Regions from separate parts of the Nocardia sp. NPDC052566 genome, predicted to be linked through region 3. Evidence: riboswitches for the same ligand, from Rfam matches in the RefSeq annotation. Region 3 holds a riboswitch; each other region holds the start of a gene.

Region 1 (7,466 bases), on a different contig from region 3:
TCGGCGCTGGCCACCGCGACCTTCCTCAACGATCAGCGGCCCAACGGAACCGCCTACGTCGTCGGCGAATCCGGGCTCACCACCGCGCTGCACGAGATCGGCTACGTGCTCACCGACAGCGATCCGGACTACGTGGTGCTCGGCGAGACCCGCACCTATTCCTTCGAGGCGATCACCACCGCGATCCGCCTCGTCGAGCGCGGCGCCCGCTTCATCGCCACCAACCCCGACCCGACCGGCCCGTCGCGCGACGGCCTACTGCCCGCGACCGGCTCGGTGGCCGCGCTGATCACCCGCGCCACCGGCCGCGACCCGTACTACGTCGGCAAGCCGAACCCGTTGATGATGCGCTCGGCCCTGCGTCGTATCGGCGCGCACTCCCAGTCCACCGTGATGATCGGCGACCGCATGGACACCGATATCGTCGCCGGCCTGGAGGCGGGCATGCGCACCATCCTCGTCACCTCCGGCATCTCCACCCTCGGCTCCGTCGAGCAGTACCCGTACCGCCCGACCCTGGTGGTCGATTCGGTCGCCGACCTCGTCGGCCGCACCGAAGCCCCCTTCGGTAAGTAACCCACGCCCCGACTATCTGGGACCAGTGGATAGCAGCCCAAAACCTGTCCGCGCCAACGTCTATGGTGTGCGGCACCAGGCCCCGAGGGGTGGCGGCTCCGGTCTGCGCCGCCTGCATTGTTCTAGCCGGTCAGCCTCGGGTCGGCGGTGATGGCGTCGAGCGCGGCCGACAGGGTGGTGAGTGCTGCCGCGGTACGGGCCAGTTGCTCGGGGCCGAGCTCCTTCGCCAAACGCTGTGCGACGACGGCGTGCTGGGGGTCGATGCGGGCGATGGCTTCGCGGCCCGCCGCGGTGGGGGCGACGAGTTTGGCGCGGCGGTGGGCCGGATTGGGGTGGTATTCGGCAAGGCCCTTGTCCACCAGCAGGTCCGCGATGCGCTGGACGCTTTGGCGGGTGATGCCCATCGCGCGGGCGATGCCGGAGACCGGCAGCGGCTCGCGCAATACCGCGCCGAGCACCTGCCACCAGGCGGCGGTCAGGCCGGCCGGAGCGGCCAATTCCTCTGCGATGGCGAGGAATTGGCCGTTGAGCCGGAATGAGGTGATCGCCGCCGTACTGAACAGCTCCTGTTCGCGGGCGTCACTCACGGCCGCGCTCCGTTGCCGATTCGCTCATGCCGCAATGATCCATGGCCGCGATCGTCGAATACCACACAGGTCCGCGCCTCACTGCGCGGCCGCCAGCTGCCGCGCCTCGTACTCCGCCAGCACCGCGTACCCCGCCGGATCGGAGTTCGCGTAGAGCCGGTACCAGCCGTCGAGCACATGCGATTCGTAGACGCCGAGCCTGCCGAGCACCTCGCGCGCGAAGTCGAAAGGCGCTGTGCCGCTTGCCGTGATCACGTCACCGTCGGTGACCGCGGGCTCGTCTACGTAGTTCGCACCGCCCGCATACCCGCTGTACTGCAGATACTCGGCGACATTGCTGGTGTGCCTGCGCTCGTCGAGCAGCCCCTCCTTCGCCAGACCGAAAGTGGCGCCGCACATTCCGGCAACCGGCACACCGGCCTCGACGAACTCCCGCGCCTTACGCGCGAACGGAACCAGCTCCTCGCCCATCCACGTTTCCGCCCCCGCCAGAATCAGCATCACGCTGTCCTCCGGCGCCAGATCGGCCACCGCCAGATCCGGCACGATGCGAACCCCACCCATCGTCACCACCGGATCCAAGGTCAACCCAACCGTCCTGACCTGGAACGCCCCCGGCTCCCGCTGCCAAGCCCGATTGTTGATGTGCGCGACCGCCGCACCGACCTCCCAATCCGCGAGCGTGTCGTAAACCGCCATGTGCACCGTTTTCATCATGACAGCATCCTGTCATATTCGACAGCATGCTGTCAATGATCGGGCGACGGGCTAGCGCTCGAGGTCGGCGAGGTGGGTGATGTTGGCTTGATCGTCCGCATCCGAGCTCGGGGCTGTGGTGAACCAGGCGTCGAGGATTTCGGTGAGTTCGGCGCTGGAAGTCGAACGCAGGCTCAGGGCTAGCACATTCGCGTCGTTCCATTTGCGAGCGCCCGCGGCGGTGGCGGCATCGGCGCACAGCGCGGCGCGAATACCCGCGACCTTGTTCGCCGCGATCGAGGCGCCGGTACCCGTCCAGCAGCAGACGATCCCCTGCTCGGCCCGCCCCTCGGCGACATCGCGCGCCGCCGCCGCACTGGCCCAGGCCCAATCGTCGCGCTCGTCCTCGGACAGCGCACCGTGCAACACCGCCTCGTGCCCGCGCTTGCCGAGTTCGGCGACCAGTTCCTCGGCCACCCCGACTCGCTCGTCCACAGCTACCGATATCCGCATGTCACAAGGGTAATCGGCGCGATTCCAGCAGGACGCGAAAGGCGCGGGCCCCGAGGGAACCCGCGCCTTCGACGAAACCGGTGGCTAGCTCAGAGCGTGGTCGAGGTCGCCGAGGAGGTCCTCGACGTCTTCCAGGCCGATCGAGATGCGGACGACGCCGTCGGTGAGACCGATGGTGGCGCGACCCTCCGGGCCCATGGCGCGGTGCGTCGTGGTGGCCGGGTGGGTGATCAAGGTTTTGGAGTCGCCGAGATTGTTGGAGATGTCGACGATCCGCAGCCGGTTGAGCACCTCGAAGGCACGCTTCTTGGCCTCGTCCGCAGGCGCGTTCAGCTCGAAGGTGACCACGGTGCCGCCGCCGCTCATCTGGCTGGTGGCCAGGTCGTATTGCGGATGTGATTCCAGGAACGGGTATTTCACCCAGGAGACCGCGTCGTTGCCCTCCAGGAACTGCGCGACGCGCAGCGCGGAGTCGGTGGCATGGCGCACCCGCAGCGGCATGGTTTCCAAGCCCTTGAGCAAGGTCCACGCGTTGAACGGGCTCAGCGCCGGACCGGTATGGCGCATCAGCTGTTTCACCGGACCGTCGATGTAGTCCTGCGCGCCGAGGATCGCGCCACCGAGCACCCGGCCCTGGCCGTCGATGTGCTTGGTGCCCGAGTAGACGACGACATCCGCGCCGAGCTCGAAGCCGCGCTGCAGCAATGGCGTGGCGAAGACGTTGTCCAGCACCACTTTCGCGCCCGCGGCATGGGCCAGCTCGGTCACCCGGCGGACGTCGACGAGTGTCTGCATCGGGTTGGCGGGCGTCTCGAAGAACACGGCCTGGGTCGGCACCGAAAGCGCCTGCTCCCACTGGTCCAGATCGTCACCGTCGACGAAGACGGTCTCGACTCCCCACCGGGGCAGGATCTCGTTGCAGACCACGAAGCACGAGCCGAACAGGCTGCGCGCGGCGACAAGTCGATCGCCCGCGCCCAAAAGCGCACCGAGCGCGGTGAATACGGCCGACATACCGCTCGCCGTCGCGAAACAGGCTTCGGCGCCGTCGATCAGGCGCAGCCGCTCCTCGAACATGGCCACCGTCGGGTTGCCGTAGCGGGAGTAGACGAAATGCTCGATCTCGCCGGTGAACGCGGCCTCGGCCGCCTCGGCGCTCTCGTAGACGAAGCCGGAGGTCAGGTACAGCGCCTCGCCGGTCTCCTCGAATCCGGAGCGGCGCAAGCCGCCTCGGACGCCGAGCGTCGCCGGGCCGACGCCTTCGGGCAGCGGCTTGTCGAACGCACCACCGGTAATCACGATTGGCTCCTATCGGCCGAGCACGAACAGCACACGTTGCTCATGACTGCCGCCACGGCAGCCCGATGGCGCGCCAGCCCGTGCCGCCGCGGTGCCCGGAGGCGTCGAGTCCGCCTTCGAAACCCTCTAGCACGTTGTAGGAGTGGCCGAATCCGAGCCCGGTCGCGACGGTGGCCGCCCCCTGGGAGCGCTGACCGGAACGACACAGGAAGACGACGGGCGCCTCCTTGTCGCGGCCGTCGAGCGCCTCGCTGAGCTGCTCGGCGAACGCGCCGTTGCGCGTTCCGGTGCCGTCCACCCATTCGATCAGCACGGTGGGCCGCTCGATCGAGCTGGTGTCGGGCACGCCGACGAAGCGCCATTCCGCCTCGGTGCGCACGTCGACGAGGACGGCTTCCTGGTTGTCCCGCAATAGCTCCCAGGCCTGCTGCGGGGTGATGTCACCGGCATAACTCACTGCACGACCTCCTTGAGACGCGACTCGCCTTGCGTCGAAGGCGTGCATTTGATGGTTCGAGACGAGTAAGCGAGGAGTGTGTAATGGTCACTCATGTGGACCTCCTGTGGAATCCGCACTTGCCGCGCCCGGGTTCGGCGCACGGCCAGGTCGTCACCCGGAGCACCCCACCGCGGAGGAGGGTTGCCGACCAGCTAGCCGGGGCTTGGAACTGGCACTCATGACCTTCGGTTGAGATTGCAACGACGAGTGCCGCCGTGTCAAACGCCCTCTCAAAGTGCGGGAATACTCAGTTGCAGACCAGCCACTTGTCGCCCGAGCGCGTCAGATTCCAGGTCGAGGTGGTCTCCGCGCCATCGATCTTCACGGTGACGGTGGCCTTCCCCCGATTGCCGTCGACCGCCGGATTCTCCAATTTCGTGATCTCGACGGTCTTTCCGGCAGGCCGCCCGGCCAGCGGTGAACGCTTCGGATCGAAGCCCTGGCAGCCGGTGCCGGGCGGCGGCACCAGGTCGGTCGTATTGCTGCCCTCGACGAAATTCCGCACCGCGGCGGTGATCTTGTCCGATTCTGTGACATTTTTCTCAGCGGGCGAGAGCAGCCCGCCCGCCACGATGGCGCCGAGCACGACCACGGCGAGCACCGCGGCGGCGATGAACGGCACGATACTGCGCTTGTCGGTCTGGTCGACGGTGATGACTTCGTCGTCCTCGGGGGTCGGCTGCTGCTCGGTCATGCGTCGATGATGGCGCATGGCATCCACCCAGTTCACCGCACCGCGGTAGTAGGTATGTGACACCACCGATAGAATCGCGAGACCACGGCCTGCTGTCATAGCCATAACGACAGCTCACAACCGCGGCGACCTGGGACCGTAGCCACGAGCCAGCATTCACCAGCGTCCGCATCGTCAGGTGCAAGCAAGCGGTGCGCCAACTTAGCCTAAGCTAAGACGGACGCCATTAACTTTCTCGACCATAAGGGTGCGCGTAAAAGATGACCGAACAGACCGCAGGGACCCGACCGCTCCGCATCGCGATTGTCGGCGCAGGCCCGGCCGGTATCTACGCCGCCGACGCTCTGATGAAGTCCGACGCCGAGGTGAGCATCGACCTGTACGAGCGCATGCCCGCGCCGTTCGGCCTGATCCGCTACGGCGTCGCACCGGACCACCCGCGCATCAAGGGCATCATCACCGCACTGCACAAGGTGCTCGACAAGCCGCAGGTCCGCCTGCTCGGCAATATCGACTACGGCGTCGACATCACCCTCGACGACCTGCGCACGTTCTACGACGCGGTGATCTTCTCGACCGGCGCGAACGCCGACCGCGCACTCGACATCCCGGGCATCGACCTGGACGGCAGCCACGGCGCCGCCGATTTCGTCTCCTGGTACGACGGCCACCCGGACGTGCCGCGCGAGTGGCCGCTCGAGGCCGAGAAGGTCGCGGTGCTCGGCGTCGGCAACGTCGCGCTCGACGTCGCGCGCGTGCTGGCCAAGACCGGTGACGAACTGCTGCCCACCGAGATCCCGCCGAACGTCTACGCGGGCCTCAAGGCCAACAAGGCGCTCGAGGTGCACGTGTTCGGCCGCCGCGGTCCCGCGCAGGCCAAGTTCACCCCGCTGGAACTGCGCGAGCTCGACCACTCGCCGACCATCGAGGTCATCGTCGACCCCGAGGACATCGATTACGACGAGGGCTCCGAGGCAGCGCGCCGCCACTCCAAGCAGGTCGACATGGTCGCCAACACGCTGGAGCAGTGGGCGATTCGCGATGCGGGCAACCGGCCGCACAAGCTGTACCTGCACTTCTTCGAGTCGCCCGCCGAGGTGCTCGGCGCGGACGGCAAGGTCGTCGGCCTGCGCACCGAGCGCACCCAGCTCGACGGCACCGGAAACGTCAAGGGCACAGGCGTTTTCAAGGAGTGGGATATCCAGGCCGTGTACCGCGCGGTCGGCTACCTGTCGCAGAACATCACCAACCTGCCGTTCGACGAGCAGGCGGGCACCGTGCCGAACGAGGCCGGTCGCGTGATCGGCGACGAGGACGCCGACGGCGCGGCACGCTACATGCCCGCCACCTACGTCACCGGCTGGATCAAGCGCGGCCCGGTCGGCCTGATCGGCCACACCAAGGGCGACGCCAACGAGACGGTGGCCTGCCTGCTCGACGACAGCGCGAACTTCACCCCGGCGCCGAAGCCCGAACTCGAGGCCGTCACCGAATTCCTGGAGTCCAAGGGCATTCCGTTCACCACCTGGGACGGCTGGTACCGCCTGGACGCGCACGAGCGCGCGCTCGGCGAGCCGGAGGGCCGCGAGCGGGTCAAGGTCGTGGAGCGCGAAGACATGCTGCGCGCCAGCGAGCCGCACAAGGTCTGACGCACCACTCCCGGGGCGGCGAACACGCCGCGACGAGGGAGCGGCAGACCGCACACCGTGGCATTCTGTACAAGTGTTCGATGCCCATGTCCACATCATCGATCCGCGGTTCCCGCTGGTCGAGAACGACGGATACCTGCCGGAGCCCTACACCCTGGCCGATTACCGAAAGCGCATGTCGCGCTTCGACGTTGTCGGTGGCGCGGTGGTCAGCGGCTCCTTCCAGGGCACCGATCAGAGCTACCTGAAGGCGGCGCTGGCCGAGCTGGGCACGGACTGGGTCGGGGTGACGAATCTGCACCTGGACGCGACCGACGAGGAGATCGCCGAGCTGGACCGGGTCGGCGTGCGCGCGATGCGGTTCAACCTCAAGCGCGCGGCCGCCGACATCACCGGCATGACGCTGCTCGCGCTGCGCGCCCATGAGCTGGCAGGCTGGCATGTCGAGCTGTACATCGACGGCCAGATGCTCGCGTCGTTGCAGCCGGTGATCTCGAAACTGCCCGCGCTGACCATCGATCATCTCGGCATGTCCGATGAGGGCCTGCCCTATCTGCTGGATCTGGTCGATCGCGGAACCCGGGTCAAGGCAACGGGTTTCGGGCGGGTGTCGATGAACGTCGCGGACACCATCCGCCGGATTCACGCGGTCAATCCCGGCGCGCTCATGTTCGGTACGGATCTGCCGGGCACCAGGGCGGGCCGTCCGTTCCGTGACTCCGATGTCGATCTGATCTGCGATGTCGTCGGCAGCGATATGTTCGCCGTGCTCGAGGACAACGCGCGCGCCTGCTATCGGCTGCCGGTCCGCGAACGGCCGGTCCCCGCCGATCCGCGGCCCACCCTCCCGTTGCGCGGCGCCGACCAGCCGACGCTACCGCTGCGCCGCGATCAGCTGCCGAAAGTCGAAGTGACGGATACTATTCCGTTCCCGGCCATCGAATAGCTCAGGT
Region 2 (7,466 bases), 830 kb from region 3:
CGCCACGCTGAAACAAAGATCAGGTGTGATCGAACTGGTTTCAGTGCGCGAGCGTAGTTTCGTCATGTGACCGAAGCACAGCGGCCCGAGGCGGGATTCCAGATCCCCGACGATTTGAGTGGTATCGCCGCGGAGCAGTATCGCGCGGCGATGCGGCACTACCCGGCCGGCGTCACCGTGGTGACCCTGGACTCGGTGGACGGTCCGGTCGGCTTCACCGCCACGTCGTTCGCGTCGCTGTCGATGACGCCGCCGCTGGTCTCGTTCAATATCGCCAACAATTCGTCGAGCCTGTCCGCGATGCTGTCCGCCGATTCCGTGGTGATCCACTTCCTCGGCGAACATCAGCAGCACATCGCGCAGCGCTTCTCCCGCAGCGCGGAGCACCGCTTCCGCGACCGCTCGCTGTGGACCACCCTCACCACCGGCGAACCCGTCCTGCACGGCACCCCGATCTGGGTGCGCGCCGCGGTCGAGCAACTCATTCCGATCGGTGACCACACCTTCGTCGTCGGGCTGGTCACCCGGGTGCACGACAGCACCGACGACAAACCGATCGCCGCGCCGCTGCTCTATTACAACGGCAACTACCACCGGCCGTCCTCACTGGGCGACTGACAGTCGACGCATTCCCGTCGATGCGGCCGCTCAGCCGATGAGGCAGGGCGCAGCGCCGTCGGCGGAATCGGGGTTGAACGGCCGGGTTTCCGGAGTGGGGTTCCACAGGCCGTTGGTGGCGGCGTAATTCCAGCTGGGCCCGGTGGACACGAGAGACGCGACGGCATCGATGAGGCGATCCACATCGGCGGAGGTGGTGCCGAGGCCGATGCTGGCGCGCAGAGCGCCGTCGAGACCGAGGCGAGAAAGCAGCGGATGGGCGCAGAAGCGGCCGTCGCGGACGCCGATGCCGTGTTCGGCGGAAAGATAGGCGGCGACGTGGCCGGGCGCGAAACCGTCGAGGGTGAACGCGACGATGCCGACAACGTCGGGGCTGTCGTCCCAGATGCGCAGCAGGCTGACTCCGGGGATGGCGCGCAGGCCCGCGCGGAGGCGATCGGCAAGCAGGCGCTCGTGTGCGGCGAGTTCTTCCGCGTCGATCGCACACAGCGCGTCGCAGGCGGCGGCGAGCGCGGCGGCGCCGAGCACATTCGGGGAACCGGCCTCGTGCCGCTGCGGCGCGGGCGCCCACTCGGCGCGCTTGGTGGTCACCTCGCGCACGGCGCCGCCGCCCGCCAGGTACGGCTGCGCGGCGTCGAGCCAATCCCGGCGGCCGACGAGCACACCGGCGCCGAACGGCGCGTACAGCTTGTGACCGGAAAAGACCAGGTAGTCGATGCCACTGTCGCGCAGGCTGAGCCGCCGGTGCGGCGCGAGCTGCGCGGCGTCGACCAGGATGCGCGCGCCGCACTGATGCGCGATGGTGGCCAGCCGCTCCAGCGGCAGCACCTCGCCGGTCACATTGGACGCGCCGGTGACGGCGAGCAGCGCCGCGGGCTTGGTGCACAGTTCGGCGATCAGGCGACGGATGGTCTCGTCGACCGTATCCGCGGCCTGCACCACACGGCGGCCGTGCTTGGTCCACGGCAGGAAGTTGGCGTGGTGCTCGATGTCGAGCACCACCGTGTCGCCGGGCACGCAGGCGGCCAGCAGGTTCAGCGAGTCGGTGGTGTTGCGGGTGAACACCACCACCTGGTCGTCGGCGGCATCGAGGAATCGGGTCACCGATCCGCGCGCCGATTCGTAGCACTCGGTGGAGATGCGCGAGGCGTAGCCCGCGCCGCGGTGCACGCTCGCGTAGAACGGCAACAGCTGCGAAATCCGGTCGGTGACCTGCTTCAATGCCGGTGCGCTCGCGGCGTAGTCGAAGTTCGCGTACGTGGTGGTTCCGCCCTGAACGAGCGGGACGCGCAGGTCGGCGCCGGATACCTCGGCAATGGCGGCACAGGTCTGGTCGGCAACAGCGGTCATCACGAAATCCCATCGGCTCCGGGACCCGCAATCGGGGAGAATTGTCGAGTCCGCGCTTGCCGTGCCCGGTCGGACATCGGCCTGGTCGTCACCCGGAGCACCCCACCGCGGAGGAGGGTTGCCGACCAGCAAGCCGGGGCTATGCGCTGGTACTCATGACCTGTCCCCGAGATTGGCAGATGTCACGCCGACCTGTCAACCCGGGTTCGCGATCGGTCATCCGGGCGAACGGAGATCGTCCCGGCCCCGGCCACACGCCGTCGCTGACCTTCGCGACTTCCCGGCTGCCGCATCCGCCAGCGCGATTCAGCGGCGCGAAACACCCCGCTGCTCGCCTTCCAGCAACACGACCGCAAAGGGCGGTGCGCCCGATCCCGAGTTCCGCGCGGTGCGGTCACAGCGGCCGGAACGCTCGTGTCGACAGCCGCGCACCATGTCCACGTTCGCGCCGAACGGCCAGCTCAGTCGGTCGCGCGACCAGGATCGAGCAGGCCTGACACACGGAATTGTGTTGCCAATCGTGAGGATCTGGGGTGCGATCGGTGGGTGTCGCTTTCGCTGTTGCTCAGCTTTATCGGTGTGTGCATCCTACTGTCGATCACGCCAGGGCCGGATTCTTTTCTGGTGCTGCGCTTTTCGATTGTGAGTGCACGACCCGGCATCGCCGCGGCGATCGGATCGGCGCTGGGCGGCATGCTGTGGGCCGTGGTGGTCGCGGCCGGTGTCGCGGCACTGCTCGAGCAGTCGGCGACGGCGTATCGCGCGCTCAAGGTGATCGGCGGCATGTACCTGCTGTACCTGGGCGTTCGCGCCCTACTCGACCACCGCAAGCAGCGCAAGGCGGCGCAGGCCGCAGGCGATGAACTCGCCGCGGTCGAGCAGGCTCGAGCGGGAACCCCGGTCCGGCTGCGCAGCGCGTTCACTGCGGGCCTGGTGTCCTGCATGTTCAACCCGAAGGTCGGACTCTTCTACCTCGCGGTCCTGCCACAATTCCTGTCCGAAGTCACCTTCGCCAACACCCTGGCCCTCGGCGCCGTCGAATCCTCCATCGCCGCCGTCGAAATGGTGCTGCTCGCCCTCGCCGCCTCCCGCGCGGTTGCCATGCTTCGCCAGCCCCATGTCCGCGATCGCTTGGAACAGCTATCTGCGGGCATCCTCGCCGCACTTGGTATCGGCACCGCCGCATCCGCCGCCTGACCGCATCCGCCTCGCGGAGTCGAACGCCCTCCCTCGAATCCAGCACGGCGACGAATGCCTTGCCCACGAGGAACGGGCATCCCGCGCCCCCGGCACGGGCTGGGACACGGCTTCGAAGCGCCCGCACATGGTGACACCGGTTCGGCGCTACGGGATCCGGCGGGATTCCGCGCGCCACAGGAAGATCGAGCCGATCAGCGAGATCGACGTCGCCCCGGTCAGCCACCAGAACGCCTGGCGGAAGCCAGCATCGAGAGCAAGTCCGGCTGTCGTCGCACGATAGAGGACCACGGCAAGCAGTGCCGCGCCGACCGAACCACCAACGCGCTGCAGGATATTCACCATCGATGCCGCATCGGGCAACTGCTCGCGCCGCACCGACGCGTAGGCGGCCGAGACGACCGGCATACCGGTCAGCGCGGTGGCCATGCCGCGAATCAGCAGGAGTACCTGGACGAGCACGGCGTTCGTTGCGGCGTCGCCGAATGCGAACGGCACCGTGACCAGCACATTCAGCGCATTGCCTACCACCGCGATGACGCCGCCGCCGTAGCGGTCGGTGACGCGGCCCGCGATGGGCAGCACAAGGATGCCGCCGATACCGAAGGTCAGCAGCGACAGTCCGGTGGCGATCAGCCCCTGATGGTGCAGCAGCTGGAAGTACAAGGGCAGCAACAGCATCGCCCCGTACAGCGACGCACCGGAGAAGGTGTTCGCGATATTGGCCGTCACGAACACCGGGCTGCGGAACATCGTCATATCGAGCAGCGCACCGCGCCCGCGTGCCGAGCGCAGCACGAACCCGCCGAGCGCGACGGCGCCGACGAGCACCGAAACCCACACCGTCGGCGCGGAGAACGCACCGCGGCTTCCGTATTCACCCAGGCCGTAGACCAGCAGCGACAGCCCGGCGCCGATCAGCACGAACCCGGTGACATCGAATCGCGCGTCGGCCCGCGCGCCCTTGCCCAGCGGAAGCAGCCGCACCGCGAGCACGAAGGCGACGAGGCCGAGCGGAATATTGATCAGGAACAGCCACTGCCAGTCGAGATGGGCCAGCATCACCCCGCCCAGGGTCGGCCCGAAGGCGGGCGCCGAGACCACCGCGATGCCGACAACGCTCATCACCCGGCCGAGCCCACGCGGCCCGGCGACCTGCCCGATCAGCGCCTGCCCGGCGGGCACCAGCAATCCGGCAGACAACCCCTGCGCGATCCGTAATGCGATGAGCCACTCGATATTCGGCGCGAGCGCGCACAGCCCGGACGTGACGGTGAAGCCGACGAGTGCCGTCAGCCATATCCGGCCCATCCCGAACCGGCGGCCCAGCCAGCCGACCAGCGGCAGCGTCACCGCGAGCGCGAGCAGATAGGCACTGGCCACCCACTGCGAACTATCCAGTGTCGCACCGAGATCCGTGGCGATGGTGTTGAGCCCGATGTTGACGAGCGAGGTGTCGAGCATGCTCATCACCGCGCCGAAGACGACGACACCCGCGACCCGCCACACGTGCGCGGGGATGGCCTCGAGCACGGGCTCGGCGGGTGCGACCGCCGTCTTGGTATCCGTCATGGATCCTCCGCTATTTGTAGATCAACTAGATTGTGGAGGCTATCAACAATCTTGTAGCTCAACAATAGATATAATTTCCGGATGCCCCAGGAGCCCCTCCACCCCCGCGGCCTGCTTCGCTTCCCGACCTACGCGCTCGGCAGGCTGCACAAGGCCGTGCACGCCGAGCTGGGCACCTCACTGCGTGAACATTGGGTCCTGGTTTTCCTGGAGGAATCCGACGAGCTGTCCCAGCAGCAGGTGTCCACCGCGATGGGCATCGATCGCAGCGAGGTGGTCCGGCTGATCGACGGCCTGGAGAAGTCCGGATTCGTCGTGCGCACCAGAGATTCCGACGATCGCCGCAAGTACCGGCTCTCCGTCACCCAGGCGGGCCGGGCCGAGCGCCTCCGCACCGAGAAACTCATCGAAGAGGCCGCCGACCGCGTGCTGCACCGGCTCGACGCCGAGGAGCGGCGCACGCTGCACCGGCTCGCCCTCAAGGCGCTCGGCCAAGACGCCGAGCGGTAGCCGGGCACGGCAACCGTCCGACCACCCGGTTCGGTGAGCGGCAAAGACCTGATACCGCGAGTACCGTAGATCCCTGGTCAGCGTGGTGTTTGCCGTTTGGTAACCCTGCTGTGAAACAACGAACGGCGAAACCGAAGGCAGGTCTATGAGAGGTGGGCAGGACGTGACGCTCCAGCCGCAGGTCGACGCCGCGACGGGCGCGCTCCCCGGACAGCGGGCCGACGACCCGCTGCTGCGGGCGGCGCTCGCCGCACCGGCCCGCACCCTCGTCGACATCCTGGCCGCCACCGCACGCGCCACCCCGGACGCCGCCGCCATCGACGACGGCGAGGTGGTGCTCAGCTATGCCGAACTGCTCACCGAAATCGACACCGTCGTCGGCAGGCTCGGCGCCGCGGGCGTGCGCGCGGGCGATCGCGTCGGCGTGCGGATGCCATCGGGCACCCGCGATCTGTACGTCACCATCCTCGCCGTGCTGCACGCGGGCGCGGCCTACGTCCCGGTCGACGCCGACGATCCCGACGAGCGCGCCAGGCTGGTCTTCGGCGAGGCGAGAGTCACCGCGATCGTCACGGCCGCGGGCACAGAGACAGTGGCGCGGACGTCCGACACCGCCGGAACAGACACCGGTCCGGCCACCGGGACGGAGTTGCCCACGGCCGCAACGCACCTCGGCGCTGGCGATGCGATGACCGCGCCGACGGCATCCAGCACGGGGAACGGCGCACCACAGCACCTGTCGACGGCGCTACCGACCGTCGACGACGATGCCTGGATCATCTTCACCTCCGGCTCCACCGGCACCCCCAAAGGCGTTGCCGTCACCCATCGCAACGCCGCCGCCTTCGTCGACGCCGAGGCAAGGCTCTTCCTCCAGGACGCCCCCATCGCCCCCGGTGACCGGGTACTCGCCGGCCTCTCGGTCGCCTTCGACGCCTCCTGCGAGGAGATGTGGCTGGCCTGGCGGCACGGCGCCTGCCTGGTGCCCGCACCGCGCGCGCTCGTCCGCACCGGCGCCGACCTCGGGCCGTGGCTGGTGCGCCGCGGCATCAGCATCGTCTCCACGGTGCCGACACTGGCCGCGACCTGGCCGGTCCAGGCGCTCGAGCCGGTCCGGCTGCTGATCTTCGGCGGCGAGGCGGTACCGCCGGAACTCGCCGAACGCCTTGCGGGCGACCCCGATTCGGAACGCGAGGTGTGGAACACCTACGGCCCCACCGAGGCCACCGTCGTGGCCTGCGCCGCGCTACTGAACGGCGCGTGGCCGATCCGCATCGGCCTCCCGCTGGACGGCTGGGATCTCGCGGTGGTCGATCAGGCCGGAAATCCGGTGGGCGAGGGCGAATCCGGCGAGCTGGTGATCGGCGGCGTCGGCCTGGCCCGCTATCTCGATCCCGCCAAGGACGCGGAAAAGTACGCTCCCCTACCGTCGCTCGGCTGGGACCGCGCCTATCGCAGCGGCGATCTGGTGCGCAACGACAGCGCCGGGCTCATCTTCCTGGGCCGCGCCGACGACCAGATCAAACTCGGCGGCCGCCGCATCGAACTCGGCGAGATCGATAGCGCGCTGCAGCACCTGCCGGGTGTCACCGGCGCCGCGGCCGCGATCCGGACGACCAAGGCGGGCAACAAGATCCTGGTCGGCTACCTGACCGGACCGGACGGCGATTTCGACGTCAAGAAGGCGAGAGAGCTTCTCGCCGAACAACTTCCGGCTCCGCTGGTCCCCCGGCTCGCCGTGGTCGCCGAACTGCCGACCCGCACCTCGGGCAAGGTGGACCGCGACGCGCTGCCGTGGCCGCTGCCCAAGGACGACACCGCGAGCCACGGCCTCACCGGTACCGCGCAATGGGTTGCCGGACTGTGGGATTCGATCCTCGGCGCCGAGGTCACCGGCCTCGACATCGACTTCTTCGACCTGGGCGGCGGCTCGCTCGCGGCCGCGCAGCTGGTCGCCGCGCTGCGCGAACGGTATCCGTGGATCGCCGTCGCCGACCTCTACGACCATCCGCGCCTCGGCGCACTGGTCGAACTGCTCGACGAGAGCGCACCGGCCGCCGTCGTCGAGGAGCGCATCGTCGCGCCGACCCCGCTGGCCGCGCAGGCAGCGCAGGTGCTCGCCACCATCCCGCTGACCACCCTCACCGGATTGCAGTGGCTCACCTGGCTCGCCATCGTCGGCAATGTCGCGGCGTGGTCCGGTTCGCTGCCCTGGCTGC
Region 3 (7,466 bases):
ACCGGCGTCGCGGCGAGCGCGGCCGCGACACCACCGCGCCCACGGCCGACATCGTGCCGGTTCATCGCCTCCGACAACAGCACATAGGTCGCGGGATCGAAACGGTTGCACAGCTTTTCGGCCTGGTGATCCAGGTAGCTCTGCACCGCGTAGCGGCCGCCGCGCCACGGATCCTCGTCGGCCTGCGCGCTGTTCTCGAAGCGGTGGTCGAGTTCGGCTTCGGTGCGGTAGGTCAGGTGCGCGATGCGCCTGGCCAGGCCCATACCGGTCATCGGTGCGCGGCCGGAATCGTGGTAATCGCCGCCCTGCCAGTCCGGATCGGCTTTGATGGCGGCGATCTGGGTGGTCTGGGTGCCGATCTGATCGGCGGTGGCGCGCGCGCCGACCGCGAGCACCAGCGCGGCGCCGACGCGCTCGGGCGTGCCGACCATCCACTCCAGTACCCGCATGCCGCCCATCGACCCGCCGACGACGGCGGCGAGCCGCCCGATGCCGAGCAGGTCGAGCAGCACCGCCTCCGCGGTCACCTGGTCGCGGATGGAGATCTCCGGAAACCGTGCGCCCCATGGCTTTCCGTCCGGGGCCAGCGATGTTGGGCCGGTGCTGCCCTGACAGCCGCCGAGCACGTTCGTCGCGATGACACACCACTCGTCGGTGTCCAGCGGTGCGCCGGGACCGACCATGCCGTCCCACCAGCCCGGCAGCGCGTGGATGTCGTCAGGGCGGCCGGTGACGTGTGAATCGCCGGTGAGCGCGTGCTCGACGAGCACCACATTGTCCAGCGCGGGGGACAGCTCGCCCCAGCGCTGCACGGCCAGGTGCACGTCCGGAATGACGGCGCCGCTCTCCAGCCGGACCGACCCGATCGGGATGATGCCGAGCCGCCCGTCCGGGGGTGGCAGCGCCACCCCGGACGACCGGAAAGTGCTCGGTTGGGTATCCACGGTCACGCCTCCGCCTCGCTGGCGCTCGGCTCCGTCGCGCCCGGGGGTGCTGTGTCTTCGGTTCGCTCGCTGCGCGCGCTCATGATGCCGCCGCCGTGAAGCCGGCCCGCAGATCGGCCAGGATGTCGGCGATCCCCTCGATGCCCACCGCGAGCCGGACCAGCCCAGGCGTGACGCCCGCGGCGAGCTGCTCCGCCGGCGTCAGCTGCGAGTGCGTGGTCGATGCCGGGTGGATCACCAGGGAACGCACATCCCCGATGTTAGCTACGTGGCTGTGCAGGGCTAACGCGTCCACGAATTTCTTGCCCGCGTCGACACCGCCGCGCAGTTCGAACGCGACGATCGCGCCCGCGCCCTTCGGCGCGAGTTGCCTGGCGCGGTCGTACCAGGGCGAATCCGGCAGGCCCGCGTAGTACACCGCGTCGACCGAGGGATGCGTCGACAGGAACTCGGCCACCGCCTGCGCGTTGGCCACGTGCCGCTCGATGCGCAGGCTCAGTGTCTCGATGCCCTGGCTGATCAGGAACGCGTTGAACGGCGAGATCGCCGCGCCGAGATCGCGCAGCAGCTGCACGCGCGCCTTGAGCGCGAAGGCGGGCGCGCCGAGATCGGCGAACACCGCGCCGTGGTAGCTGGGATCCGGGGTGGTGAAGCCGGGGTAGCGCGGCTCGCCGTTCGCGTCGCGCACGGTCCAGTCGAAGGCGCCGCCGTCGACGATCACGCCGGCCACCGCGGCGCCGTGGCCGCCGAGGTACTTGGTCGCCGAATGCACAACGATGTCGGCGCCGTGCGCCAGCGGCTGGATCAGATACGGCGTCGCGACGGTGTTGTCGACGATCAGCGGCAGCCCGGCCGCGTGCGCGACACCGGAGATGCCGGGAATGTCGAGCACCGCGCTGCTCGGGTTGGCGATGGTCTCGCCGTAGAACGCCTTGGTGTTCGGGCGGACGGCGGCCTGCCACTGCGCCAGATCGTCCGGGTCGTCCACGAAGGAGACCTCGATGCCGAGCTTGGGCAGCGAGTAGTGGAAGAGGTTGTAGGTGCCGCCGTAGAGATGCGGGCTCGACACGATGTGATCGCCCGCCGAGGCCAGGTTCAGGATCGCGTAGGTCTCCGCGGCCTGCCCGGAGGCGAGCAGCAGCGCCGCGACGCCACCCTCCAGCGCGGCGATGCGCTGCTCGACCACGTCCTGAGTGGGGTTCATGATCCGGGTGTAGATATTGCCCGGCTCGGCCAGCCCGAACAGCGCGGCCGCGTGATCGGTGTCCCGGAACGCGTAGGACGTCGTCTGGTAGATCGGCAGTGCGCGGGCGCCGGTGCTCTCGTCCGGTGTCTGGCCCGCGTGGATCTGCTTGGTCTCGAAGGACCAGAGCGCGGGGTCGAACGCGGGCGCGATGGGGTCACTCATGTCTCAACTCCAACTGATGTGTGCGCAGGAAGGTCTGTTATCGAGGTGTGTGTGGACAACAACACATTTCGACGAACCTCCTGACAGCGCGCTTGCTCCCGACCATCGGGAGCCCGGTCATCACCCGGAGCACCCCACCGCAGCTGGAGGGTTGCCGACCAGCGAGCCGGGGCTTCGCGCTGGCACTCATGACCTGACGCACATGGTAACCGGCGGCGGCGCGACGATCGAAATCTGTCCGCTATTTCACGAACGCGTCGACGGGTCGTGCCCCGCCACAGCTACGCACGAACTCGTCGTAGGCGGTCGTGAGCGCGGAACGAGCGGCCTCGGCCGCATTGGGCAGATCGGTGGCGATCACCGCGTCGACGGAGCACTCCATGCCGAGCTGGCCGATCAGCTGCCAGGTGGACAGGACCATCCGCACCGACATCGCGTCGCGCGCGACGCCGAGCCGTTCGGCGAGTACGTCGGTGAGCGCCGCGTTCTTGGATTCGACGAATTCGTGCTGCCGCGCGGCCACCGACGGTGTGGCGCGCATGATCCGCTGCAGCTGCTGGAACTGCCGGAACGGCACCGGACCCTCGCCGAGCGCGGCCCGATCGACCACCTGTAGGAAGGCCTCGCAGAGCGACTCCAGCTGGTTGTCGCGCGGCGGTAGCCCGCGCAGCGCCTCGGCGACCTCGCGGCCGAAGTCGAAGACCGGCCCGAGGATGATGTCCTCTTTCGTCTCGAAGTACCGGTTGATGGTGCGCGCGGAGATATCGGCCGCGTTGGCGATCTGCTCGAGTGTCGTCGCGTCGAAGCCGTGCGCGGCGCAGAGATCGAGTGCCACCTCGATGATCCGCGTGCGGGTCTGCTGCTTCTTGCGTTCACGCAGGCCGAGCTGTGCGGGCTGGTCGCCGACCGGGCCGATGGGTTGCTTTCGATTTGCTGCTGGCTGGTCGGCGGCGGTGTTCTCGGCGCTCGCGGTCGGGTCCGCGATGACGCTCTCGCCGGTCTGCGCTGGTGACTCGAGCATGCGCACAGCCTATCGCAACCGGCCGTTCTTCTGTCCGTAACCGTCAAATGTCTGAGGCTGACATTTTGCTCTTGACGACAAATGTCGCCAAATGACAGTATGGCTCGGTAAGTGAGAGATGAGGAGACGAAGGTGGCGGAGACCGCACCGGTGGGGGCAGTTCCGGGGAAGCAAGACAGCAGGGCGCGCTGGTTCGCCCTGGGGGTCATCGCATTGGCCCAGCTCATGGTGGTGCTCGACGCCACCATCGTGACCATTTCGCTGCCGTTCGCGCAGCACGACCTCGACATCAGCGACAGCAACAAGCAGTGGATGCTCACCGCGTACACGCTGATCTTCGGCGGCCTGCTGCTGCTCGGCGGCCGCCTCGCCGACTACGTCGGCAGGCGCAAGATCTTCATCGTCGGTCTCGTCGGCTTCGCGGCGGCGTCCGCGCTGGCCGGCTTGGCGCAGAACGGCATCGAGATGTTCGCCGGGCGTGCGCTGCAGGGCGCGTTCGCGGCGTTGCTCGCGCCTGCGGCGCTGTCGCTGCTCTCGGTGACCTTCACCGAGCCCGGTGAGCGCGCGAAGGCGTTCGGTGTGTTCGCGGGCATCTCCGCGGGCGGCGCGGCGCTCGGCTTGATCGCCGGTGGCGCGCTCACCGAATACGCCTCGTGGCGCTGGTGCCTGCTGGTGAACACCCCGATCGCGCTGCTCGCCCTGATCGGTGCGCTGGCGTGGGTGGTGAAGGATGTGCCCGCTCCGCGGACCGGCGGTTACGACGTGCCTGGCGCGGTCACCGTGACGCTCGGCCTGATCGCGATCGTGTTCGGCTTCACCCGCGCCGCGGAGGACGGCTGGCTGGCCGGCAGTACCCTCGGCCTGCTCGTCGTCGGTGTCGCGCTGCTCGCCGCCTTCGTGTCGATCGAACGGCGTTCGGCGAATCCGCTGCTGCCACTGCACATTCCGGGTGAGATCAACCGTGGCGGCGCCTTCCTCGCCGCGCTGCTCGTGCCCATCGCCATGTTCGCGATGTTCCTGTTCCTGAGCTACTACTTCCAGGTCACGCTCGGATACTCGTCGATGAAGGCGGGCCTCGCCTTCCTGCCGTTCCCGGCGGGCATCGCGATCTCCGCGGGCATCACCAGCGCGCTGCTGCCCAAGTTCGGCCCGCGGCCGCTGATGGTCGTCGGCGCCGTGCTCGGCGTGGCAGGCCTGCTGTTCCTCGCCCAGCTCGGCTACGGCGACAGCTACGCGGCGAGCGTGCTGCCCGCCCAGGTGCTGATCGCGCTCGGCATGGGCCCGCTGTTCGTCGGCATGCAGACGGTGGCGCTGCACCAGGTCGAGGAGGAGGACTCGGGCGTGGCCAGCGCGCTGCTCAACGCGGCGCAGCAGGTGGGCGGCGCGGTCGGCACCGCGCTGCTGACCACGATCTCGGTGCAGGCCGCCAAGTCCTACGCCGAGGGTCACGCGACGATCGACAACCTGATCGCCCGCGCCTCGATCCACAGCTACGACGTGGCGTTCTACGTCGGCGCCGGATTCTTCCTCGCCGCCGTGCCGGTGATCGCGTTCATGATCCGGGACAAGCCGTCGAGCTTGATCGAGGGCGCCGAGGACGGGGCGCGCCCGATCCACGTCGGAGTCTGACGACAGTACGGTACGAGGTCCGCATCACTTGTGATGCGGACCTCGTCTTTTACCAGCGGGTTATGGGAGTCTTGGTTGTCGTCTCGATGACGGCGCGGCGAGTACTCGCTGCTTACTTGCGAGTAACTCGGGCTCCCCGCGCGAGGAGATCGTTAGCAGCAGTACGCTTGTCTTGTTTGCACCACATGCCTCGCCGACAACGCGTGGCATATACGTTGTCTGTTGGAACAGCTGGGGTCCGCTCACAAGCGTGTTCGCCTGGCCGTGCAATGAGGGCACCATCCTAGGAGGACACGAAGATCCATGTCCAAGATCAAGGTTGAAGGCACCGTCGTCGAACTCGACGGCGACGAGATGACCCGGATCATCTGGCAGTTCATCAAGGACAAGCTGATCCATCCGTATCTCGACGTGAACCTCGAGTACTACGACCTCGGCATCGAGTACCGGGACAAGACAGACGACCAGGTCACCATCGACGCGGCCAACGCCATCAAGAAGTACGGCGTCGGCGTGAAATGCGCCACCATCACCCCGGACGAGGCCCGGGTCGAGGAATTCGGCCTGAAGAAGATGTGGCGTTCGCCCAACGGCACGATCCGCAACATCCTCGGCGGCACCATCTTCCGCGCGCCGATCATCATCTCCAACGTGCCGCGCCTGGTGCCCGGCTGGACCAAGCCGATCATCATCGGCCGCCACGCCTTCGGTGACCAGTACCGCGCCACCGATTTCAAGGTGTACCAGGCCGGAACGGTCACCGTCACCTTCACCCCGGAGGACGGCAGCGAGCCGATCCAGCACGAGGTCGTGAAGATGCCGGAGGACGGCGGCGTCGTCATGGGCATGTACAACTTCCGCGATTCGATCATCGATTTCGCGCGCGCGTCGTTCAACTACGGCCTGCAGCAGAACTACCCGGTGTACCTCTCCACGAAGAACACCATCCTGAAGGCCTACGACGGCATGTTCAAGGACACCTTCCAGGAGATCTTCGACGCCGAGTTCAAGACCCAGTTCGACGCGGCGGGCCTGACCTACGAGCACCGCCTGATCGACGACATGGTCGCCTCCTCCATGAAGTGGGAGGGCGGCTACGTCTGGGCCTGCAAGAACTACGACGGCGACGTGCAGTCCGACACCGTGGCGCAGGGCTTCGGCTCGCTCGGCCTGATGACCTCGGTGCTGCTCACCCCGGACGGCCGTACCTGTGAGGCGGAGGCCGCGCACGGCACCGTCACCCGGCACTACCGTCAGCACCAGCAGGGCAAGCCGACCTCGACCAACCCGATCGCGTCGATCTTCGCCTGGACGCGCGGGCTCGAGCACCGCGGCAAGCTGGACAACACCCCCGAGGTGATCGGCTTCGCGCAGGCACTCGAGGATGTCGTCATCAAGACCGTCGAAGGCGGCCAGATGACCAAGGACCTGGCGCTGCTCGTCGGCGGCGATCAGGGCTACCTGTCCACCGAGGAATTCCTCGGCGCGCTCGACGCGAACCTGGCTCGCGCGCTGCGCTGAGCCACTGGGGCGAGCTGAAACGCTCGACCCGATCCCGGCGCTGGGACCGAACCCAGCGCCGGGCGACACTGAACGGGCACCCGCGCCACCGATCCGGTGGGACGGGTGCCCGAGCTGTATCCGCAGCACCCCGCACGACTCTCGCCACGGATGTTTCGCGTTGCCGCGCGTGGATCGCACCGGCCGTCACAGATCGCCGCGAAAACGGGTGCGCGGCGGCGGAATCGGTGCGCGGGAGGTCACGCCGCGCGGGGCGTGGTTACCAGAGGGCGGGGGAGGAGCGGAAGCGGTCGACGGGGTCGGTGACGGCGCGGATGCGGCGCAGGCGGTCGAGGTTTTCGGCGAAGTAGCGGCGGGGGGTGTAGCCGGGCTCGAGGTAGTTGACGTAGCCGCCGACCGAGTGGGCGCCGAGGCGATCGTGGGCGGTGGTGATCCAGTGGGCCGCTTCGCCGGGATCGTTCGGCTCGGCGACGAACCACTGCATGACCGCGGTGTGTTTGCGCCAGGGGAAGGCCGTGTCGCCGATCGGGATGTCCTGCACCGCGCCGTCCAGTGGATCGAGGATCACGCCGCCGCTCAGCCCGGAACGCGAACGGTCCCCGAGTGTTTCGGCGACGGCCGCGGCGACCTCGATGGAAAGCTCGGGCACCACATCGGAACCCGCGACGAAGACGGTGCGCGGTGGGTCGGTGTCGCCCGCGAGGAACCGCACCGCGTCGAGGTGCTGGAATGTGCGGCGGTTCGTGGTCAGCGGTACCGCGCCGGTGGCGGCGGCGAGCGTCGTGGTCGCGGGATCGCCCTTGCCCGCCGGGCAGACGAGCAGCACCCGGCAGGTGACGCCGCCCGCGCCGTTCGCGCCGAGCACGATATTGGCCCAGGTGTCCCGGTCGGTGGTGCGTAGCCAATCGGCCCATCCGGTGAGCACACGGGCCACCGCAGCACC

Evidence for each region. Region 3 has a riboswitch for S-adenosylmethionine ahead of ACIG5A_RS18660 (bifunctional o-acetylhomoserine/o-acetylserine sulfhydrylase). Riboswitches for the same ligand answer to the same signal wherever they lie in the genome.
Region 1: another riboswitch for S-adenosylmethionine. It lies ahead of ACIG5A_RS20160 (rhodanese-like domain-containing protein); the one in region 3 lies ahead of ACIG5A_RS18660 (bifunctional o-acetylhomoserine/o-acetylserine sulfhydrylase).
Region 2: another riboswitch for S-adenosylmethionine. It lies ahead of ACIG5A_RS15280 (aminotransferase class V-fold PLP-dependent enzyme); the one in region 3 lies ahead of ACIG5A_RS18660 (bifunctional o-acetylhomoserine/o-acetylserine sulfhydrylase).

The regions. Positions count from the first base shown of each region.
Region 1 is NZ_JBIUAF010000004.1:99,069-106,534, forward strand. Features, by position in the region: gene ACIG5A_RS20135 (HAD-IIA family hydrolase) at 1-576, shown strand, start outside; gene ACIG5A_RS20140 (MarR family winged helix-turn-helix transcriptional regulator) at 699-1,163, opposite strand; gene ACIG5A_RS20145 (DJ-1/PfpI family protein) at 1,242-1,877, opposite strand; gene ACIG5A_RS20150 (RpiB/LacA/LacB family sugar-phosphate isomerase) at 1,932-2,372, opposite strand; gene ACIG5A_RS20155 (O-succinylhomoserine sulfhydrylase) at 2,457-3,671, opposite strand; gene ACIG5A_RS20160 (rhodanese-like domain-containing protein) at 3,712-4,128, opposite strand; SAM riboswitch class IV at 4,239-4,354, opposite strand; gene ACIG5A_RS20165 (hypothetical protein) at 4,418-4,864, opposite strand; gene ACIG5A_RS20170 (FAD-dependent oxidoreductase) at 5,125-6,513, shown strand; gene ACIG5A_RS20175 (amidohydrolase family protein) at 6,587-7,459, shown strand; gene ACIG5A_RS20180 (DUF456 domain-containing protein) at 7,461-7,466, opposite strand, start outside.
Region 2 is NZ_JBIUAF010000003.1:242,169-249,634, reverse strand. Features, by position in the region: gene ACIG5A_RS15285 (flavin reductase family protein) at 67-618, shown strand; gene ACIG5A_RS15280 (aminotransferase class V-fold PLP-dependent enzyme) at 649-1,968, opposite strand; SAM riboswitch class IV at 2,016-2,129, opposite strand; gene ACIG5A_RS15275 (LysE family translocator) at 2,611-3,165, shown strand; gene ACIG5A_RS15270 (DHA2 family efflux MFS transporter permease subunit) at 3,313-4,737, opposite strand; gene ACIG5A_RS15265 (MarR family winged helix-turn-helix transcriptional regulator) at 4,819-5,247, shown strand; gene ACIG5A_RS15260 (Pls/PosA family non-ribosomal peptide synthetase) at 5,477-7,466, shown strand, end outside.
Region 3 is NZ_JBIUAF010000003.1:1,072,342-1,079,807, forward strand. Features, by position in the region: gene ACIG5A_RS18655 (homoserine O-acetyltransferase) at 1-908, opposite strand, end outside; gene ACIG5A_RS18660 (bifunctional o-acetylhomoserine/o-acetylserine sulfhydrylase) at 1,024-2,352, opposite strand; SAM riboswitch class IV at 2,436-2,546, opposite strand; gene ACIG5A_RS18665 (TetR/AcrR family transcriptional regulator) at 2,594-3,373, opposite strand; gene ACIG5A_RS18670 (MFS transporter) at 3,506-5,002, shown strand; gene ACIG5A_RS18675 (NADP-dependent isocitrate dehydrogenase) at 5,306-6,523, shown strand; gene ACIG5A_RS18680 (FAD-binding protein) at 6,783-7,466, opposite strand, start outside.